DNA from 4 places in the Bacillus sp. Pc3 genome. Region 1 is predicted to be linked to each of the others. Evidence: riboswitches for the same ligand, from Rfam matches in the RefSeq annotation. Region 1 holds a riboswitch; each other region holds the start of a gene.
What was found. A riboswitch is a leader RNA that binds a small molecule or an ion and turns the genes downstream of it on or off. The one in region 1 is predicted to bind S-adenosylmethionine.
Positions count from the first base shown of each region.

Region 2: another riboswitch for S-adenosylmethionine. It lies ahead of SB24_RS03905 (methionine biosynthesis PLP-dependent protein); the one in region 1 lies ahead of metK (methionine adenosyltransferase).
Region 3: another riboswitch for S-adenosylmethionine. It lies ahead of metE (5-methyltetrahydropteroyltriglutamate--homocysteine S-methyltransferase); the one in region 1 lies ahead of metK (methionine adenosyltransferase).
Region 4: another riboswitch for S-adenosylmethionine. It lies ahead of mtnW (2,3-diketo-5-methylthiopentyl-1-phosphate enolase); the one in region 1 lies ahead of metK (methionine adenosyltransferase).

Region 1 is NZ_CP010406.1:3,102,889-3,108,539, forward strand. It holds gene SB24_RS14940 (DUF2584 domain-containing protein) at 1-94, shown strand, start outside; gene pckA (phosphoenolpyruvate carboxykinase (ATP)) at 137-1,720, opposite strand; SAM riboswitch class I at 1,918-2,057, shown strand; gene metK (methionine adenosyltransferase) at 2,227-3,429, shown strand; gene asnB (asparagine synthase (glutamine-hydrolyzing)) at 3,573-5,471, shown strand.
Region 2 is NZ_CP010406.1:921,140-926,790, reverse strand. It holds gene bla (subclass B1 metallo-beta-lactamase) at 1-431, shown strand, start outside; gene SB24_RS03935 (ABC transporter permease) at 473-1,195, opposite strand; gene SB24_RS03930 (ABC transporter ATP-binding protein) at 1,188-1,925, opposite strand; gene SB24_RS03925 (AbrB/MazE/SpoVT family DNA-binding domain-containing protein) at 1,926-2,159, opposite strand; gene SB24_RS03920 (GNAT family N-acetyltransferase) at 2,319-2,750, opposite strand; gene SB24_RS03915 (YjcG family protein) at 2,755-3,270, opposite strand; gene SB24_RS03910 (esterase family protein) at 3,296-4,018, opposite strand; SAM riboswitch class I at 4,193-4,318, shown strand; partial or broken gene SB24_RS03905 (methionine biosynthesis PLP-dependent protein) at 4,388-5,510, shown strand; gene metC (cystathionine beta-lyase) at 5,503-5,651, shown strand, end outside.
Region 3 is NZ_CP010406.1:790,050-795,700, reverse strand. It holds gene yeiL (transcriptional regulator YeiL) at 1-669, shown strand, start outside; gene metE (5-methyltetrahydropteroyltriglutamate--homocysteine S-methyltransferase) at 720-3,008, opposite strand; SAM riboswitch class I at 3,092-3,246, opposite strand; gene SB24_RS03180 (S8 family peptidase) at 3,386-4,345, opposite strand; gene SB24_RS03175 (STAS domain-containing protein) at 4,565-5,398, shown strand; gene SB24_RS03170 (energy-coupling factor transporter transmembrane component T family protein) at 5,444-5,651, opposite strand, start outside.
Region 4 is NZ_CP010406.1:756,735-762,385, reverse strand. It holds gene SB24_RS03040 (carbon-nitrogen family hydrolase) at 1-535, opposite strand, end outside; gene SB24_RS03035 (pyridoxal phosphate-dependent aminotransferase) at 627-1,823, shown strand; SAM riboswitch class I at 1,860-1,959, shown strand; gene mtnW (2,3-diketo-5-methylthiopentyl-1-phosphate enolase) at 2,041-3,255, shown strand; gene mtnX (2-hydroxy-3-keto-5-methylthiopentenyl-1-phosphate phosphatase) at 3,252-3,956, shown strand; gene SB24_RS03020 (methylthioribulose 1-phosphate dehydratase) at 3,914-4,543, shown strand; gene SB24_RS03015 (1,2-dihydroxy-3-keto-5-methylthiopentene dioxygenase) at 4,559-5,095, shown strand; gene SB24_RS03010 (aspartyl-phosphate phosphatase Spo0E) at 5,375-5,635, shown strand.

The DNA of each region.
Region 1 (5,651 bases):
GAAATCCGGCACCGGCGAAGTCCAGAAGCTCGAATGGGCGAACGGCCGGACAAGCATTACATACAGACTCACGTCGCTTCATTCGACAAACTGAAAAAACAAAAGCCGAGGGCATAAACGCCCTTGGCTTTTTTGATTACACGAGAGGTCCGCCGGCTTTGGCAATCGAGTCCGCATGGGAAAACTTTTTAAAGTTTTCTTTAAACTCATTGGCTAAAAACAGCGCTTTTTCGTTGTATGCCTGTTTATCGCTCCATGTGTTTTCAGGCTGAAGAACTTCATCCGGAACGCCCGGAACATGAACGGGACTGCGCAGGCCGAAAATGCTGTCTGCCGTCATGTCAGTCTGGTTCAGTCTGCCTTCAATAGCGGCCTTGACCATCGCTCTTGTATACGAAAGTTTCATCCGTTCTCCGACTCCGTACCCTCCGCCGGTCCAGCCTGTGTTGACCAGGAAGACTTGAACGCCGTGTTCGTCGATTTTATGCCCGAGCATTTCGGCATATACATGCGCCGGAAGCGGAAGGAACGGTGAACCGAAGCACGTCGAGAAAGTCGTTTGCGGAGATGTCACGCCGCGCTCGGTTCCCGCGAGTTTACTGGTGTACCCGCTTAAGAAGTGATACATCGCCTGTTCCTTCGTCAGTTTGCTGATCGGAGGGAGCACGCCGAATGCGTCCGCCGTTAAAAAGACGATCGCCTGCGGATGGCCGGCAATGCTCGGCTGCACGATATTGCCGATCATCTCAATCGGATATGCGGCTCTTGTGTTTTCCGTGTAGAAGGAATTGTCGTAATCCGCTTCACCCGTTTTTTCATCAAGCACGACATTCTCAAGAACAGACCCGAAGCGGATCGCACGAAAAATCTGCGGTTCTTTTTCCTCGCTCAGATTGATACATTTAGCGTAACATCCGCCTTCAATGTTGAAAACGCCGGAATCTGACCAGCCGTGCTCGTCATCGCCGATCAGTTTGCGGTCCGCATCGGCTGAAAGCGTCGTTTTCCCTGTGCCGGAAAGGCCGAAAAACAGGGCGACATCGCCTTTTTCACCGACATTGGCTGAGCAGTGCATCGGCAGTATATCCTGCTGCGGAAGCAGGAAGTTCATAATGGAGAATATTGATTTTTTCATTTCTCCGGCGTATTCGGTGCCGCCGATTAAAATGACGCGCTTTTCGAAAGAGACAATGATAAATGTTTCCGAATGCGTGCCGTCTGTCTCGGGATCTGCTTTAAAATGCGGAGCTGAGAGAATGGTGAAAGGCTGCGCTTGCCTGTCTCTTTCATCCGTCTCCGGTCTGATAAACAGCTGGCGCGCGAATAAATTGTGCCACGCAAATTCATTTACGACTGTAATCGGGAGTCTGTATTTTTCATCCGCTCCCGCGAATCCTTCAAACACAAACAGTTCATCCCGCTGTTTTAAGTAGCTGACGACTTTGGCGTACAGCTTTTCAAATGCCTCTTCAGAAATGGGCTGATTCACCGCGCCCCAATCAATTTGATTTTCTGTGCTTTGTTCACGGACGATAAATTTATCTTTAGGTGACCGGCCTGTATATGCGCCGGTGGTGGCGCGTACGGCGCCCGTTGATGTCAGCGTTCCTTCATTTCGGCTGATCACTTTTTCGGTAAGTTTTGGAGCCGATAAATTATGATGCACATTCGGACTTGCAAGTAATGCTTGAAGATCTGCGGTTAAATCAACTAATTTCATAAAAACCTTCCTTTGCCGGTTTATTTGTATTTCGCTGAATGTGGAATTAGTATAACATATATCTGAAAATAGTCTATACTATTTGCGGTTTTTTGTTTGTGTTTTTCCATTGCTTCCCGAAATAAAGGCGCGTAATCGCTTTAATTCATATTGACACTTTCCGCCCTTTTACGATAAGATATTTCATTGAGCGGATACTCTTATCCCGAGCTGGCGGAGGGACAGGCCCGATGAAGCCCAGCAACCGGTTTCTCTGTAAAAAAGCAGGTGAAAACACTGTGGGAAACCAAGGTGCTAACCTGATGCAAGGTTTAATATTTTCCTTGAGCGATAAGAGTGAAAGGCACACAGACCAAACCCTTTCCTCGAGTGGAAAAGGTTTTTTTATTTCATAAAATATGCCAATTAACATTCTCTGATATAGTATGACATTGTATTAAGAGGGAGCGAGTTCCGTATCATATGAAAAGGTCTTGCAAAAGATCTTTTTTCAGGAGGAAAAGTGAATGAGTAAAAACCGTCGACTATTTACATCTGAATCTGTTACTGAGGGTCATCCGGACAAAATCTGTGACCAAATTTCTGACAGTATCTTAGATGAGATTTTAAAAAATGACCCGAACGCGCGCGTAGCCTGCGAAACATCTGTAACGACAGGACTTGTGCTGGTAAGCGGAGAGATTACTACATCAACATACGTTGACATTCCGAAAACAGTCCGTGAAACGATTAAAGAAATCGGCTACACACGCGCCAAATATGGATTTGATGCGGAGACTTGCGCTGTTTTAACATCAATTGATGAACAGTCTGCGGATATCGCAATGGGTGTCGATCAGGCTCTTGAAGCGCGTGAAGGCACAATGAGCGATGCTGAAATCGAAGCAATCGGAGCGGGAGACCAAGGCCTGATGTTCGGTTATGCGTGTAACGAAACGAAAGAGCTTATGCCGCTTCCGATCTCTTTAGCGCATAAATTAGCCCGCCGTTTGAGCGAAGTCCGCAAAGAAGACATTCTTCCGTACCTTCGCCCTGACGGCAAAACGCAAGTTACCGTTGAATATGATGAAAACAACAAGCCGGTCCGCATCGACGCGATCGTCATTTCAACTCAGCACCACCCGGAAATTACGCTTGAGCAGATTCAGCGCAATCTGAAAGAGCATGTCATTAATCCTGTCGTGCCTGAGGAACTGATCGATGAAGAAACAAAATACTTCATCAACCCTACGGGACGTTTCGTAATCGGCGGACCTCAAGGTGATGCGGGTCTTACCGGCCGTAAAATCATCGTTGACACATACGGCGGATATGCACGCCACGGCGGCGGCGCATTCTCCGGTAAGGATGCGACGAAGGTAGACCGTTCTGCGGCATACGCTGCGAGATACGTAGCGAAAAACATCGTGGCAGCAGGTCTTGCTGATTCTTGTGAAGTGCAGCTTGCATACGCAATCGGCGTGGCACAGCCTGTTTCTATTTCTATCAATACATTTGATACAGGAAAAGCTTCTGAAGAAAAACTGATCGAAGTCGTACGGAATAACTTCGACCTGAGACCTGCCGGCATTATTAAAATGCTTGATCTGCGCCGCCCGATCTATAAGCAGACAGCTGCTTACGGCCACTTCGGACGTCATGATGTGGATCTTCCTTGGGAGCGTACTGACAAGGCGGATGCGCTTCGCAAAGAAGCACTAGGAGAATAATTTTATAGCCGCTTACTTAAGCGGCTTTCCCTTTTTGTAGATGCTGCCATGCTTATTTTTTACATAGCGTGAAACCAATGGCGTAACAAAGCGTCTATAAAAAGGGGGTCCAATTAGAAAATTACACTTATGGAGGCTATACTATGTGTGGATTTGTCGGTGTTTTTAATAAGCATCCATTAACTCAAACCGCAGATCAAGAAGAGCTAATCAAACAAATGAACCAAATGATCGTTCACCGCGGTCCTGACAGCGATGGGTATTATCATGACGAGCACGTCGGATTCGGCTTCAGACGGCTCAGTATTATTGACGTAGAAAACGGCGGACAGCCTTTATCATATGAAGACGAAAAATATTGGATCATTTTTAACGGCGAAATCTATAACTACATTGAATTGAGAGAAGAGCTTGAAGCGAAAGGCTACACTTTCAATACAGATTCCGATACCGAAGTGCTCCTTGCGACATACCGTCATTATAAAGAAGAAGCTGCTTCAAAGCTTCGCGGAATGTTTGCGTTTTTAATCTGGAACAAAGCTGACCGCGTCATGTACGGCGCGAGAGACCCGTTCGGCATTAAACCGCTGTATTACACAACCATCGGGGACAAAGTATATTTTGCATCTGAAAGAAAAAGTTTAATGGCCGCTCAAAACGGCATTGATCTTGATACAGCTTCTTTACAGCAATATATGTCTTTCCAATTCGTTCCTGAACCGAGCACGCTTGACGCTGAAGTGAAAAAAGTCGAGCCGGGCAGCCAGTTTACGATCCGTCCGGAAGGCGACATCGCGTTTAAAACATATTTCAAAGCGAACTTCAAGCCTGTTCAGTCTGATGAAGATAAATTGGTGAAAGAAGTCAGAGACGCAATCTTTGACTCTGTCAAAGTCCACATGAGAAGTGACGTGCCTGTCGGTTCGTTTCTATCCGGCGGTATTGACTCTTCTTTTATCGTCTCAGTTGCGAAAGAATTTCACCCGAGCCTTAAAACATTTTCCGTCGGTTTTGAGCAGCAGGGCTTCAGTGAGGTTGACGTAGCGAAGGAAACGGCTGCCGCGCTCGGAATTGAAAACATCAGCAAAGTCATTTCTCCTGAGGAGTATATGAACGAGCTTCCGAAAATCGTCTGGCACTTTGATGACCCGCTTGCAGATCCGGCGGCGATTCCTTTGTACTTTGTCGCGAAAGAAGCGAAAAAACATGTAACGGTCGCGTTATCCGGGGAAGGCGCGGACGAGCTGTTCGGCGGATACAATATTTACCGCGAACCGCTTTCGCTTAAACCGTTTGAACGCATTCCGTCCGGTCTGAAAAAAATGCTTCTTCATGTGGCGTCCGTCATGCCTGAAGGAATGAGAGGGAAAAGCCTCTTAGTCCGCGGCTGCACACCGCTTGAGGAGCGTTATATCGGTAATGCGAAGATTTTTGAAGAGCCCGTGAAAAAACAGCTGCTCAAACATTACAATCCAGAGCTTTCATACCGTGATGTCACGAAGCCGTACTTTACGGAAAGCCGTTCATACAGCGACATTAATAAAATGCAGTATGTTGACATCCATACGTGGATGCGCGGCGACATCCTGTTAAAGGCTGACAAAATGACGATGGCCAACTCATTGGAACTGCGCGTGCCGTTCCTTGATAAAGTCGTGTTTGACGTGGCTTCTAAAATTCCGGATGAACTGAAAACGAAAAACGGCACGACGAAATACCTTCTGCGCAAAGCTGCTGAAGGGGTAGTGCCTGATCATGTGCTTAACCGCAAAAAACTCGGCTTCCCTGTGCCGATCCGCCACTGGCTGAAAAATGAAATGAACGAATGGGTTCGCAACATCATTCGTGAAAGTGAAACAGATGCTTATATTGAAAAGGATTATGTCCTTCAGCTTCTGGAAGATCATTGTGCCGACAGAGCGGACAACAGCCGCAAAATCTGGACCGTGCTGATCTTCATGATCTGGCACAGCATCAATGTTGAAAAAAGACTGGTGCCGGAAGAGCTGAATCATCAGCCGAAAGAAGTCATTTTCGTTTAATCCAAAAGGCTTTCGATGTTATCGAAAGCCTTTTTTCTATTGTTTTTTTGTAAACCGTCTATTCCGCTCTGTTTTCGACAAAGTATTACGCAATATTCAGAAAAAGGTTATAATAGGACTAATCGGGTAGATTCCGGAAAGTGTTTTCTGGCTATTTCGTCTCGGTTTGTGTTTCTTTGT
Region 2 (5,651 bases), 1.8 Mb from region 1:
CCCATGATGATCGTATCGGCGGTCTGAACACCCTGTACAAATACGGTGTAAAGGTGCACAGCACGAAGCTGACCGCCGACTTCGCCCGACAGCAGGGATATGACCGGCCGCTCGGAGATCTGAAAAACGTGACAAAGCTGCAGTTTGGCGATATGAAAATTGAAACGTTTTATCCGGGAAAAGGGCATACGGAAGACAATATGACCGTCTGGCTGACTGAGGATAAGCTCTTATTCGGCGGTTGCTTAATCAAGGCTTTAGAAACAAAGGAAATCGTGCCTACTCCGGGCTTTTATCCGGATCAGTGGCCGCGCGCCGTCCGCAAAGTCATGAAAAGATATCAGGACATCAGCATTGTCGTTCCGGGGCATGGCAGTCCGGGGGATGACCGTCTGCTGCCGCATACGATAAGCCTTCTGAAAGAAACGTAATAAAGAAGACCGGCGCTCCCATTACGGAGTGCCGGCTTTTTTTATCTCTTCCTGATTTTCATAAAACTGAGGAAAGCAAGTGCAAGCGCCAAAACGGTATATCCCGCTATCGGCCAAATATGCTGATGAAAGGAAGAATAATCTCCGGTTATGACTTCCTGGGCCAGCTCGATCGAGTGAATAAACGGTAAGGCATAAGCGATATGTTTGAATGTGTCACCGAGCAGGCTCACCTCCATCCAAGCCCCGCCCAGAAACTGCACGAGTGTAATATAAATCGTTCCGATACCTGAAATTTGTTTGTCCGTAAACACAGCCCCTAAACATAAACCGAAGAAAACGGACATCATCGCAATCGGCAGCAAGACAGCGATACCTGCGAGAAGATTCATCCACTCGGCGGATAAACCGGCAGCAGCAGCTGCGATAAAACAAATGACGATTTGTAAAATGGCTAACGGCATCATCGGCATTGCATAACCGATGACATAATCGGCTGTTTTTAAAGGGGAAGCAAACAAACGGGTCAAAAGGGCGGTCTGTTTGTCTTTTGCGATCAGCAATGCAGAGAACATCGTAAGGAAAGCGAAACCGAAAACAATGAGTCCGGGTGCTAAATGCTGAATTTTAAAGGTATCAAGCGGCGCATTTTTTTCAATCGCCGTAAACAGAAACAATAGAATAACAGGCAGTGCGATTCCAAGGATAATAGACAGGGGGTCACGAAAAATTTCTTTGCGGTTGCGAATGGCGAAATCAAGCATAAAGACCCGCCTCCCCGTCACAAATCGCTAAAAAGGCATCTTCAAATGTAGCTGAATGAGTTTGCTTTTTCAGGGCCTCCGCCGTACCCAGTGCTTTTAAAGTCCCATTTTCTAAAATGCAAATACGATCTGCCAGGGCTTCAGCCTCTTCTAAATAGTGTGTCGTTAAAATAATCGTCATGTCACCCTTTAATGCCTCAAGATTTTTCCACAACTCGCGGCGCGAACGGACGTCCAGCCCTAATGTCGGCTCATCTAAGAAATAAATATCCGGCTTGGTGATCATTCCCATTGCGATGCTGAGCCGGCGCTGCATTCCTCCTGATAATGTTTTGGTTTTTGCTCTTTCTTTCTCTTTTAATTGAAACAATTCGAGCATCTCATCTGTTCTTTTTTTTGCTTCTTTTTTCGGAATTCCGTAGACACCGGCTATAAACTCTAAGTTTTCCCGTACGGTTAGATGAGGAGCGATAGCTGTTTCCTGCGGGGACATATTCAATTTCGGTTTTATTTTATCTAAATCAGTCAAAATACTGTGTCCAAGCACTGATGCATCACCGTCATCCGGAGAAAGGAGTCCGCAAAGCATACTGATTAATGTCGTTTTTCCGGCTCCGTTCTCACCGAGTAAAGCAAAAAATTCCCCTTTCTCAACTGAGAACTCAAGACGGTCAACGGCGGCGGTTTCTTTATAATGTTTCGTTAATTGCTTCAGCTCAATCGCGTGCATTTACTCATCCTCGCTATCTGCGTCGATTTGCTTAGCGTTTAAAATATCTTTTGCAAACTCGAAAAAGAGTTCTTGTTTAACAAGTGCGATACCTTGCTGGTCATCCCCAAGCATAAGCAGTGAATCCCCCGGATTTATATCGAAAACATCTCTTGCTTCTTTAGGAATGACAATCTGTCCTTTTGTGCCCACTTTAACAGTCCCGAATATGTGTTTTCCTTTTGGTGCCGTCATGTTTATCCCTCCGAAATATGAATTGTATTTTTTGTATGAATTGTAATACTTCGTATACTAAACATACATTAACCTTCCATAAAATGCAATAAAATTCATGAAATAGTATTATTTTCATAAAAAAAGCACTCCTGCCATATAACAGGAGTGCTTTTGATTTTATCGTTTGTGTTCCTTTATCATTTCCAGATGGGGGATGCCCGCATCGAGAAATTCTTCGCCGGATGTGACGCGGTATCCTTGTTTTTCGTAAAACGGAACGGCCTGCGTCTGCGCATGTAAGATAAAGCTGTCGGCGCCCTTGGCTGCCGCCGCTTTTTCAAGCGCCTGCATAATGATGGCTCCGACGCCTAAAGAACGATGGCTTTTCATCACGCAGATGCGCTCTAATTTTCCATGCCCGTTTTTCAAGCGCCATCTGCCGGCTCCGACCGGCTGGCCGCCGTCATATATGACTATATGCTCTGACGTGTCTTCGAATTGATCAATCTCTTCTTCTTCCGGAACGTGCTGTTCTTTAACAAAGACCTCTTTTCTGACGAAAAAAGCGTCGTTCAGCTGTTTTTCAGTTTTTGCGATGATGGATTCCAAGCAGTTATTCTCCTCCGCCTAATAAAAATGTTTCGTACACAGTCCATGAGCCGTTATCCAGCTGATAGAGCAAGTGAAAACGGTCGATGACTTCTTCGTGGGAAATGTCCAGCATTTTCAGCTGTCCGAGTACGTCGGAATGTTCATCTGACGACAGCTTCTGGCCGACCGTGACATGCGGAACGAAGCTGTATTCCGGCTCGCCGGATAATGCTCCTGAGTAGCATTTCTCACTCAGAGATTTTAATTCCTCCGTCGGCTCTGCTTTCATATATATCACATTATTCACAGGAGAAAACGAGCTGTATTTTGTGATTTTCAGAACGAGCGGATGCGACTCTTTCGCCGTCTGTCTCAGCTGTGATACGACCTGCTCGATTTCCTGTTCTGTCGCTTCAAACGGATCTCTTACCGTCAGATGCGGCGGAATGAGCGCATAGCTCGGGTCGTAGCGTTTCCGGTACGAATTAGCGAGATCCTGTAATTTTTTTGATGGAAATAAAACAATACCGTATTTCATGAAAGTTCCCTCCTTAAATGAATGGTTACAGCATTTTTTTCAGCGCCGGCGTGATGAGCGGCTGCCAGTAGGTCCATTTATGATCCCCGTCGAAGGTTTCATACGTGTATTCAGACTGTTTGCTTTCCAGCAGCTGTTTGAGCTCTTCGTTCGGCGCGGTGAAATCAAGAACCTGGCCGTCTGTCGTGTGAACGCCGGTTTCTTTTTCTCCGATTTGATGATAAACGGAAATCTGTTTGAGATCCTCCGACTGCCGGACGGCATCCAGCACGTGCCCGTCAACATACGGAGACTGCATGATGACGTTTCCAAACATGTTCGGATAGTCAATCGCCGTCATAAGCGAAACGGTTCCGCCGAGGGAATCCCCGATCATGGTGCGGCCGTATCCGACTTGATAAGTCGGGTATTCTTTGTCGATAAAAGGAACGAGCTCATTTGCGATAAATCGCTTATATGAGGCGAATTTAGAGCCTTCTGGATGGTATGTGTTTCTTCGCTCCCGCACATTTTTATAAGGGACGCCGATAATGATGCAGCGGTCAATTTCCCCTTTTGACATAAGCTCTTCCGCCTGCCGCCCGATTCTCCCTAATCTGAAATAATCATGGCCGTCCTGAGCGATGACCGTATGATATTTATACAGAGGGGAGAAGGTGGCGGGCAGGTAGACCAAAACGGTCATTTCCTCTTCAAGCTCATGGGAGAAAAGTTTTTTCTCATGAATGATTCCGTTTTTTGATGCCACTTCGCATTCCTCCAGGCCGCTTCTTGTCTTGATGGTTTTTTCCTATTGTACCATGAATTATTAGAAATTTCTTTCTTCAGATGCACTTCTTGCGAGAGTTCAGATAAATAAAAAGTTATTGAAATTCATTTTATAGTGCGTTAATATAGAACAATCAGAAAATACAAAACAATATTCTTATCACGAGAGGTGGAGGGACTGGCCCTTTGAAACCTCAGCAACCGGTTTGCTTTGCCGCGGGAAGGCAAAGTGCCAAGGTGCTAAATCCAGCAAGCGATTCACATGCTTGGAAGATAAGAGGAAGAGAAAAGCTCCTTCTTCTTATGAAGAGGGGGCTTTTTTATTTTTGAAAAAGGATGGTGCTTACTGATGACGCAGCATGTTGATACAAAATTAGCCCAAATCGGAAATAGAAGCGAAGAAGCAACGGGAACGGTCAGTCCGCCGATTTATCTGTCCACCGCTTACCGACATAGAGGAATTGGAGAATCTACAGGTTTTGATTACGTGCGCACGAAAAACCCGACACGCCAGCTCGTTGAAGACGCTATCGCCGTGTTGGAACACGGTGCGAGAGGCTTTGCTTTCAGCTCGGGAATGGCAGCCATTCAAACGATTATGGCTTTATTTAAAAGCGGGGATGAATTGATTGTATCCTCCGATTTATACGGAGGCACGTACCGTTTGTTTGAAAACGAATGGAGAAAATACGGCTTAAGCTTTATTTACGATGATTTCAGCGATGAAGACTGTTTACGCTCCAAAATAACGGAAAACACGAAAGCGGTATTTGTTGAAACACCGACAAACCCGTTAATGCAGGAGGCGGACATTGAAAAAATCGCCCGGATTACGAAAGAAGCCGGCCTGCTTTTGATTGTGGATAATACGTTTTATACCCCGGTGCTCCAGCGCCCGCTTGAACTGGGAGCGGACATCGTCATTCACAGCGCCACAAAATATTTAGGCGGGCACAATGATCTCCTTGCCGGTCTGGCTGTCGTAAAGGATGAAGAGCTCGGCGAGATCATGTTTAATCACCAAAATGCGATCGGCGCGGTTCTTTCGCCGTTTGATTCGTGGCTTTTAATGAGAGGGATGAAAACACTCGGACTCAGAATGCGCCGTCATGAAGATAACGCCCGTGAACTTGCAGAATTTTTAGAACAGGAAGAAGAAATCGCCGATGTGTTATATCCCGGAAAAGGCGGGATGCTGTCTTTCCGGCTGCAAAAAGAGGAATGGGTCAATCCGTTTTTAAAGGCGCTGAAAACGATCTGTTTCGCAGAAAGTCTCGGCGGGGTGGAAAGCTTTATTACATACCCCGCGACACAGACGCACATGGATATTCCTGAAGACATCCGTATTGCAAACGGCGTCTGCAACCGTCTGCTGAGATTTTCAGTGGGCATTGAACATGCAGAAGATTTGAAGCGGGATGTAAAGCAGGCATTACAGCAAGTAAAAGAGGGGGGCCGTGTCATATGAGTAATCACAATTGGACGCTGGAAACCCAGCTCGTGCACAATCCATTTAAAACAGACGGAGCCACCGGAGCCGTCAGCGTCCCGATCCAGCATGCTTCCACATTCCATCAGTCTTCATTTGAAGAATTCGGGACATATGACTACAG
Region 3 (5,651 bases), 1.7 Mb from region 1:
GAAATTTATAAAGGCGAGAAAAAGCGGCATCAGTTAAAAAAACATTCAATCGCGCATTTATTCTCTTTCCCCGCTGAAGAGTTTATGGAAGTGCGCGAATATGAGCGGGACGAATGGATTATTCAAGAGGGCAGGAGGCCTGACTTCCTGTTTTACGTGATTGAAGGAAAAGCGAAAATATATGTAACCCACCAAAACGGGAAAGTTTCTTTAATTAATTTTATCAACAAAAATGATTACATCGGAGAGATGGAACTATTACATGAAGTGTATTACACAAAAGGAATTCAAGCCTCAGCGAAGACTGTTTGTTTTGCTCTGCCTATTTACCGCTGCCGCGCGCAATTGCTGCAGGATGCGAAATTCCTGCGTGAGTTGGCTAAGTTTCTAAGTGCTAAGGCAACGCTTATGGCTTCGAAATATTCACAAAGTCTGGCGTTCCCGCTTGAATACCGGCTGGCTGATTTTATTTTGCAGACGGCTTATGAAGGGGTTTATAAAGAGAAGCACGTAACGGTCTGTGATTATTTGGGTGTATCTTACCGTCATCTCTTGCATGTGCTGACGCAATTCTGCCAAAAAGGGTATTTGCAAAAAGAAGGGCGGGGCTATCAAATTAAGCAGCATGATTCACTAAGTGAACTTGCGAAGGCGCTGAAGAATAAATAGCACGCCCAGAAAAAACAGCCACCCGCGATTTGCGGATGGCTGTTCTTTTTTTATACAAGCTGGGCTTGTTTTTTTCGTGCCTGTTTCGCGGCGTCGACCATATTTTTTAATGCCGCAACGGTTTCTTCCTGCTGTCTTGTTTTCAGTCCGCAGTCCGGGTTTACCCAGAAGCGGTCAGTCGGACACACTTCAAGCGCGTCATCAATAATTTGATAGATTTCTTCAGTTGCCGGCACACGCGGGCTGTGAATGTCGTAAACACCGAGTCCGAGGCCTTTCACGTAAGGATGTTCTTTCAAGTATTCTAAAAATCCTCCGTGGCTTCTGCTGTGTTCGATTGTAATGACATCCGCGTCAAGATCATTGATCGTATCTACGATATCTTCAAAGTTGCTGTAACACATATGCGTATGAATCTGCGTCTCATTTTGCACAGAAGACGTCGTTAACCGGAATGCTTCTGCGGCCCAAGTTAAATATTCATCCCAATCCTGCGTTTTTAACGGCAGTCCTTCGCGGAGCGCGGGTTCATCTACCTGGATAATCTGAATACCGGCATCTTCAAGCGCTTTTACTTCTTTTCTGAGGGCAAGCCCGATCTGGAAGGCGATTTCTTTTCTTGAAATATCCACACGCGGGAATGACCAGTTTAAGATGGTGACAGGTCCCGTCAGCATGCCTTTCATGTGTTTTTCCGTCAGCGATTGGGCGTAGACCGTATCTTTTACCGTCATCGGTTCGATAAATTCGACATCTCCGAAAATGACAGGCGGACGTACGCAGCGTGAACCGTAAGACTGCACCCATGCATATTTCGTAAAGGCGAATCCGGCCAGTTTTTCACCGAAGTATTCGACCATGTCCGTCCGCTCGAATTCTCCGTGAACGAGCACGTCTAAGCCGATTTCTTCCTGAATGTCAACCCAGCGCTTCGTTTCCGCATTAATAAAGGCTTGGTACTGTTCATCCGTCCAATCTTTTTTCCGCCATTTTTGCCGTGCGCTCCGCACCTCTGCAGATTGAGGGAAGCTTCCGATTGTCGTCGTCGGCAGAAGGGGAAGACCGAGTGATTCATTCTGCAGCGCCAATCGTTCTTCAAAGCTTGCCGGACGGGAGAAATCTTTTTCCGTCAGCTGATTCAGCTCTTCTTTTTGAGCTGAGTTCGCTCCTGTTGCGAATGCTTTTAAAGCCTTAAGTGCCGCTTTTGATTCTTCGATCTGCTCACTGACGGCCGCTTTGCCGGACAGAAGCCCTTCTTTTAAGACGCCGAGTTCAGCCAGTTTTTCTTTAGCGTATGACAGGCCGTTCAGCAAATCCTTTTCAAGATGCTCGTCAGGGTGTTTCGCCACCGGCACGTGCAGAAGGCTGCTTGAAGGCTGAATCCATAACTCCTCAACATCAGCGTGGCTGAGGATATCCAGAGCCGCGTCCAGGCGTTCTTCAACATCGATTTTCCAAATGTTGCGGCCGTCGATCACACCGGCTGCCAGCACTTTATCTTTCGGGAAGCCGTGCTTTTTCAGCTGATCAAGGTTTCTGCCTTTATCATGCACGAAGTCAAGCCCGATTCCCTGTACGGGATAAGAAACGAGTTCTTCATATGCATCAACCGAATCGAAGTATGTCTGCAGGAGGACATTCAGTCCTGAAAGCTCTTTTGTGATCGCTTCATAGAGTTCTTTTGCGGCACGGACGTCTTCAGAAGAAGCTGTCACAAGGGCCGGCTCATCGATCTGAACCCATTTTACGCCTTCAGCTTCAAGTTCTTTCAGCAGCTGCACATAAAGAGGAACAAGGCGTTTTTGAATCGCTTTCGCTTCTGATTCTTCGTATCCTTTCGCAAGTGTGACGAATGTGTACGGACCGACGATGACAGGTTTTGTTTCCGCTCCGAATTCTTCTTTGATCCGGCGGTAGTCGTCAAGCTGTTTGTTTCTCGTCAGACGGAATTCAATGCTTTCGTCATATTCAGGGACGATGTAATGGTAGTTGGTATTAAACCATTTCGTCATTTCACTGGAAACGGCGTCTTTTACACCGCGGGCAATCGCAAAGTATGTATCAACGGGATCCGTGATGCTGCGGAATCTTTCCGGAATCCAGTTAAAGCTGACGGCGGTATCAAGCACATGGTCATAATGGGTGAAATCAGAGACCGGCACGATATCGACATGTTGGTCAAGCTGTGTTTTGACAGCTGATAAGAATAAACCGTCAAGCTCTTTAAGAAACGTTTCTTTATCAGTTTTACCTTTCCAATAAGCCTCAAGCGCTTTTTTCCATTCTCTGTTCAAGCCGATTCTCGGAAAACCGAGGTTCGAAGTTTTGATTGTTGTCATTAAGTTTCCTCCTTTAAGTGAGATGTAACAAAAAAGCCTCTTTCTCATGAGAGAAAGAGGCTTTAACTTCAAAATGCAAGCCTCTCTTATCTCTCAGATCACGTCTGATGGAATTAGCACCGTGCCTTATGAGACATTCGTCTCGGCGCAAAAATCACGCGCCCCATTTCACAATGGAATTACGGTCGGTTGCTGTTGGGGTCAAAAGGCCAATCCCTCGCCCAACTCTCGATAAGAGAAAATATTTCAATTTTTTTGAAAAGTTACATCATTTGTTGGTTATCTTATCAGCTTATTCAGATCACTGTCAATAGAAAATCTCACATTTTAAAAATTAGTGATGTGACAAGCTGATCAATCATTATATGAGAAAAATATCAGAAAGACAGCAGCTGTGCCTGTTCGGCTCTTTCCATCAGCACTTCAGGCGCGTCTAAATACAGGAATCCGTTCCCGGCCAATGTTTTGGCGATGTCCAAAGGAAGGGTCCGCCGCACGAGCTGGGCGTAGACTTCAGTCTCAGAAAGCGTCCGCTGAAACGCGTCCTGTTCAAGCCCTTTTATTAAGGCAAGCGCTCCGCTCACATGCGGGGCGGCCATTGAAGTGCCCGTCAGTTTCCCGTATTTATGGTTGGGAAGGGTGGAGAGAATATTTTCTCCCGGAGCCACCAGGTCAATCTCTTTGTTGGCGTTTGAAAATTCAGACGATTTACGGGCGATTGAGACTGATCCGACTGCGATCACTTCGTTGTAAGCGGCCGGATACGACAGTTCCTCTGTACGCTCGTCTCCGTCGCCTTCGTTTCCTGCCGCGCAAACGACCAGAACACCGCTTTTTACCGCATTTGTGACGGCTTCTTTCAATTCAGGCACATCGCTTGGCCCGCCGAGTGACATGGAAATGATATCGGCCTTTTGTTCAACGGCGTAGTTGATGCCGTTAATGATCCATTCGTATTTGCCGCTGCCGTTTTGACCGCCGAGAACTTTAACGATTAAAAGGCTTGCTTCCGGCGCGACACCCGAAATTCCGCCGTTTGAATCATTGGCGGCAATCGTTCCGGAAACGTGTGTCCCGTGTCCGTTATAATCGGAAATCGCGTCTTCTTTGCCTTCGTCATCATCGGTGAAGTTTTTCCCGCCGACAATCCGGTCTTTCAAATCAGGATGATTGATGTCGCAGCCTGTGTCAAGCACCGCGATTTTAATATCCTTGCCTTTAAACCCTTTTGCCCACAACTCTGGCGCCTTAATCACTTTAATACCCTCTGGAAGCTCGTTTACCTCCATGATCTGTTCATCCGTGACATAAGGAATCAAATGCATTTCACCATTCATAAAAAAGCCCTCCTTTTTTATGCTTGCGAGTGGATACAAGGGTGTTGCTACTATTTTATGGCAGAGCATGCCGGCCGGAAAGAGTCATTTGAAGCATTTTCATAAAAAAGGCGTAATCTATCGTACTAAAAAATTTCAAATAAATGGATAGTTTAACAGCTTTTATTTTCATTCATGATCCGCTGACGCTATAATTGGAAATGGGAAAGGAGAAGAGATATGAAGATAAGTGAAGCATTGTACAACTATTTTTCAGAACAAGTGGATCAAATTGCGAAAGAGTGGATCGAAACGATGGAAGATTCGGATCCGAATTCGATTTATTCTTTGACAAATCCCGTCATCACAGAAGAACTGACGGAGCAGGATAAAGAATTTTACCGGCATATTAATAAAATGTATATCATGCCGGAAAAAGAATTTTTAGAAGAGTTCGAGCGGTGGGTGATTGAGCTTGCGAAAGACCAGAAGCATCTGGATACTCCCGTCCAGTATGTGGTCCGTGAATTCATGAGAAACCGGAGACTATACGTCAGTTATTATAATGCGTTTGCCGATAAACATGAATCTTCGTTTGCACAGGGGGAAAGGAAGAAATGGGAGAATTTAATTGTACAAGTATTTGATTTTACGATTTACACGTTTGTCGATCATGCCGAGCATAACTCAAAAATGCAGCTGAATGCGCAAAGAGAAATGATTTTGGAGTTAAGCTCGCCGGTTATCACGCTGAGCAAACGGACGGCGCTGCTGCCGCTTGTCGGCGATATTGACACGGAGCGCGCCAAATTCATTCTTGAAAATACGCTGAGCACATGTGCAAAACGGCTGATTGAACATCTGCTAATTGACCTGTCGGGTGTAGTGGTTGTCGATACGATGGTGGCGCATCAGATTTTTAAATTAATTGAGGCGCTGAAATTGATCGGCGTCACGTCCACTTTATCCGGAATCAGGCCGGAAATCGCTCAAACCGCCGTACAGCTCGGCATTAATTTCTCAGATATTACGGTCAAGTCCAATCTCGCTCAGGCTCTCAATTATCATCAATAACATACATAACAAAACAGGCTGCCGAATCACTCCGGCGGCCTGTTTTTATACAAACAACAATGAAATGAGCCAGCTTGCCCCGAATAACAGAAGCACGAGCAGGAAAAAGCACCAGTCGGCGCGGCGCACGGTAACAGTTCTGTAAAACGTGCGGTTTCGGCTCCCCGTAAAGCCTTTAGATTCCATCGCGATCGCCGTGCGTTCCGCCTTTCTGATTGCGCCTGCCAATAGCGGAATGGTGAAGCGCCTGAAG
Region 4 (5,651 bases), 1.6 Mb from region 1:
AATGATCAAGGCGGGGCAGAGGCCATTCCGCAGAGATAAACAGGACATTCGCGCCCTGGGACGTATGCTTTCTGATCCATTCGGGGAAACGGATATCATAGCAGATAAGCCCGGCGCACTTGACACCGTCAAGCTCAAAGGAACCGTCGCTGTTTCCTGCTGACAAGTAAAGGTGTTCATCCATCAGCTGAAACAGATGGGCTTTCTGATACCGCTTCACGATCTGTCCGCTGTTATCGGCGATGTACATGGTGTTATAGACATTTTCGCCTTCTTTGACCGCAAAAGATCCGGCAACGAGGTGTACGTTGTATGTTTTTGCCGTTTCTTTAAGCCATTGTTCCGAAACTTTGCCGTTTTCATCCGCCAGCTGGTCTAGCCGTGTGAGATCATAGCCGGTCGTCCACAGCTCAGGAAGCACGATTACATCCGCATGGCGGCTTTCTTGCTCAATCAAAGATTCTGCTTTTTTAAAGTTTTCTGAAGGATTTCCGTATGAAATATCAAATTGCAAACAGGAAACGGTCCATTTCATTTTTTAACACCTCAAGTTTCTCTTTACTTTTTTTATTTAACCATATATGATGATGGACTATCATTTCAAGACATTTTTAGAAGGTGAAAATATGAACTTTGAAATCTCAGATGTACTCAAACAGCTGCCGGAACAATTTTTCGCATCATTGGTGCAAAAAGTGAATCAAAAGCTGAAAGAAGGCAGAGACGTCATCAATTTAGGGCAGGGAAACCCTGATCAGCCGACGCCTCAGCATATCGTTGAAGAAATGAAGCGCGCCGTCGAAAGGCCGGAAAATCATAAATACTCATCATTCCGGGGCGCTTACAGCTTCAAAAAAGCAGCCGCTGCATTTTATGAAAGGGAGTACGGGGTCACGCTTGATCCGGAAACGGAAGTCGCCGTGCTGTTCGGAGGCAAGGCGGGACTTGTTGAGCTTCCGCAATGTCTTTTAAACCCGGGAGATACCATTCTGGTGCCTGATCCCGGATATCCTGATTACTGGTCAGGCGTCGCCCTTGCAAAAGCGAAAATGGAAATGATGCCGCTGACGGAAGAAAGAGGGTTTCTCCCTGATTACAGCGTAATTCCTGAAAAGGTGCGGAGCGAGGCGAAGCTGCTGTATCTCAATTATCCGAATAATCCGACCGGCGCTGTGGCGACAGAGGCGTTTTTTGAGGAGACGGTCGGTTTTGCGGAGCAAAACGGCATTTGTGTCGTTCATGATTTCGCGTACGGAGCCGTCGGCTTTGACGGGCATAAACCGCTGAGCTTTTTGCAGACCGAAGGCGCAAAAGAGACGGGAATCGAAATCTATACCTTGTCCAAAACGTATAATATGGCGGGCTGGCGGGTCGGATTTGCTGTCGGAAACGCTTCTGTCATCGAAGCGATCAACCTTTATCAGGATCATATGTTTGTCAGCCTGTTTCCCGCGGCGCAGCAGGCGGCGGCAGCCGCACTTTTAGCGGATCAGGCATGCGTCGCGGCGCAAAATGACAGATATGAATCGAGACGCAATGCATGGATTAAAGCCTGCCGCGATATCGGCTGGGATGTAACGGCTCCGGCGGGCTCTTTTTTTGCATGGCTCCCTGTGCCTGACGGTTATACGTCACAGTCGTTTTCAGACCTGCTGCTCGAGAAAGCGGATGTCGCGGTCGCTGCCGGAAACGGGTTCGGAAAATGGGGGGAAGGCTATATAAGAGTCGGTCTTCTGACAAGTGAAGAAAGACTTAAAGAAGCTGCGGAACGGATCGGGAAACTGAATCTTTTCACCCGAAAAAGCATTGACATATCAGAATAACAATGCGATAATTCAAAATACTTTATAAAATCATTATTCTTATCAAGAGCAGGCAGAGGGACGAGCCCGATGAAGCCCGGCAACCGACTGATAAAGCACGGTGCTAATTCTTGCAGCAGGAGCTGAGAGATAAGATTCGGACATAACACGAAGCCTCTTTCTGCTCATACGGAAGAGGTTTTTTTATGTTTTGCGAAAGAAAGAGAGGCGTTCACGCATGAGCGAAGTATTGGCAACATATCTTCTGACAGACACAACGGACAGTGAAAAGCGGGCGGAACAGATTGCGGCGGGGCTGACGGTAGGCTCCTGGACTGACCTGCCCCTGGTGAAGCAGGAACAGCTCAGAAAACATAAAGGGCGGGTCGTAAAAGTTGAGGAGAAAGAAGGAACCTCAGAAAACGAAACACAATCCGTCATCACCATCGCCTATCCCGAGGCGAACTTTTCAAGAGATATTCCGGCCGTCCTGACGACGGTATTCGGAAAGCTGTCACTGGACGGAAAAATAAAATTGACTGATCTTGAATTTTCCGAAGGGTTTAAACGCTCCCTTCCCGGGCCGAAATTCGGTATATACGGCATCCGCAAACTGCTGGGCGAATTTGAAAGACCGCTTCTGATGAGCATATTTAAAGGCGTGATCGGACGGGATCTCGCCGACATTAAAGAACAGCTCAGACAGCAGGCGCTCGGCGGCGTGGATCTTATTAAAGATGACGAAATTTTCTTTGAAAATGAACTGGCTCCGTTTGAAACCCGCATTATCGAAGGAAAACAAGTCCTGAAGGAAACCCGGGAGGAGACGGGGCATAAAACGCTGTATGCCGTAAACCTTACGGGAAGGACCGCTGAATTGCGGGATAAAGCGAGGCGCGCGGCAGAACTCGGGGCGGACGCGCTTTTATTGAATGTGTTCGCTTACGGTTTAGATGTGATGCAGAGCCTTGCTGAAGACAGGGAAATCCCGCTTCCGATCATGGCGCATCCGGCAGTCAGCGGCGCGTTCACATCATCTCCCGTTTACGGCTTGTCGCATGCGCTTTTGCTCGGCAAGCTGAACCGCTATTGCGGCGCTGATTTCAGTTTATTTCCGTCACCTTACGGATCCGTTGCTCTTCCGAAGGAGTCCGCGCTTGCAATCCATGATGAATGTGTAAAAGACGATGTCTTTCATCCGTCGTTTGCCGTCCCATCAGCAGGCATTCACCCCGGTATGGTGCCATTGTTGATGCGCGATTTCGGCATCGATCACATCATCAATGCCGGCGGAGGCATTCACGGCCATCCGAAAGGAGCCGAGGGCGGGGGAAAAGCGTTCCGCGCCATCATTGATGCGGTGCTTGAAGCGCAGCCGATTGAAGAAAAAGCCGCGTCGTGCAAAGATCTTCAGCTCGCATTAGACAAATGGGGAAGGGTGGAAGCCGTATGACCCGCACACCGCTGATTATTTGTGATTTCGACGGAACGGTCACCATGAACGACAACATTGTCAGCATGATGAAACAATTCGCGCCTCCTGAGTGGCTTGAATTAAAAGACGGTGTTCTGTCTAAAAGCATATCAATCCAAGAAGGAGTCGGACGGATGTTCGGACTGCTGCCGAGCAGCTTAAAAGAAGAACTGACCGGCTTTATTCTGAAGGATGCGAAAATACGGGACGGCTTTTTGGATTTTGTCTCGTTTGTCCGGTCAAACGGCCTCCCGTTTTATATCGTAAGCGGGGGAATGGACTTTTTTGTGCATCCGCTTTTGGAAGGGATCGTAGAAAAGGAGCGGATTTTCTGCAATCATGCATCCTTTGACAATGAATATATTCATATAGACTGGCCGCACGCCTGTGACGGAGACTGTACCAATCAATGCGGCTGCTGCAAACCGTCAGTCATCCGTAAGCTATCCGATCAGCAGAAATTTCTCATTATGATCGGTGATTCGGTCACGGATGTCGAGGCTGCAAAGTTGTCCGATATGTGCTTTGCGAGAGATTATCTTTTGACTGAATGCAAAGAACTCGGCCTCCGGCATCTGCCTTTTCAAGATTTTTATGAGGTGAAAACAGGCATTGAAAACATCGGGGAGGTGCAGGCATGGCTGCAAAAGAAGAACGCTGGCGCGAACTTGCCGAGGTAAAACGCGAGCTGGCCGAAAGAGACTGGTTCCCGGCAACGAGCGGGAATCTTTCCATCAAAGTATCCGACGGGCCGCTGACTTTTCTCGTTACGGCGAGCGGAAAAGACAAACGAAAAGAAACAGACGAAGATTTTCTCTTAATCGATGAGTACGGGAAGCCCGCTGAGACCGGCCATTCTTTAAAACCTTCAGCGGAAACGCTTCTCCATACTTACTTATACCAAAAGACAGACGCGGGCTGCTGTCTGCATGTCCATACCGTCAATAATAATGTCATCTCAGAGCTTTACGGGGATGAAAAACAAATCACTTTTCAGGGGCAGGAGATAATTAAGGCGCTCGGATTATGGGAGGAAAACGCGTCCGTGACCGTTCCGATCATTGACAATCCGGCGCACATCCCGGCATTGGCCGAAAACTTCGCGCACCATGCGGACGCCGGATCAGGCGCGGTGTTAATCCGCAATCACGGCATTACGGCATGGGGGCGGACCGCATTTGAAGCGAAAAGGGTGCTGGAAGCCTATGAATTTTTATTCAGCTGTCACCTCAAGCTTCTGTCACTTCGGCCGCAGCTGGTAAAATAAAAGGAGGAATAGAAAATGGCGACCATCAGAATTCATGACGAAAAAAATACGCTCATTGAACATCAGGAAGAAGTAGCGCGCTTCTTAGACGAACAAGAGGTGATCTATGAGCAGTGGAACATTGAAAAACTTCCGTCTGAGCTTTCGGAAAAATACGACCTAACCGAAGATGAAAAAGAACGGATTCTCGCGGCGTTTGACACGGAGATTCAGGACATTTCAGCCCGGCGCGGATATCAGTCTCAGGATGTCATTTCTTTATCAGACACCACGCCGAATCTTGATGAATTATTAAAAAACTTCCAAAGAGAACATCACCACACGGATGATGAAGTCCGCTTTATCGTCAGCGGACACGGCATCTTCGTCATTCAAGGCAAAGACGGCACATTTTTCGACGTCCGTTTAAATCCGGGAGATTTGATTTCAGTTCCGGAGAACATCCGCCACTACTTTACGCTTCAGGAAGACCGCCGGGTCGTCGCAATCCGAATCTTCGTGACGACTGAGGGCTGGGTGCCGATTTACGAAAATGAAAGTGTGCAAAACTGATAGACGCCCGAACCTCTCATGCACCGCCGGCATGAGAGGTTTTTTATTGTAATATAAAGTCAGCTGTGGCTGTTTTTTAAATCTTGAATATGCCGCATTCTGTTTATATCATTACCCGAATGGGTATTATTCTCGTATTCATGCTAAAGATTCCAATATGAAATGAAAAAATAAGTTATTTAGTAAAAAAATGTTTACAAATAAAGTATAATCTGTAATAATGCTCAATAACCCAATCAAACTTGTTTCCTATTCTTTTAGCGGTGAGGGGTGAAGTGAATGGGCAGTTATTCTGAACAAGAAAAATTGCTTGTATCTATTGATAAAAAAAGAAAAATGATGATAGATGCGGCTAACAGGCAAGGGTTTACAGGATATGACACGATCAGGCACAGCCAGGAACTGGACTGTCTGATGAACGCGTATCAGCAGCTGGTAAACCGTGATCGTACACATCACCAAGGAATACAGGGCCTTGTGAAGAAAATAGGCTTGTTCTCCCGCGGTGACGTCATGCCTGCATATGAAGCAAACAAATGATTGATGATAAAACAGA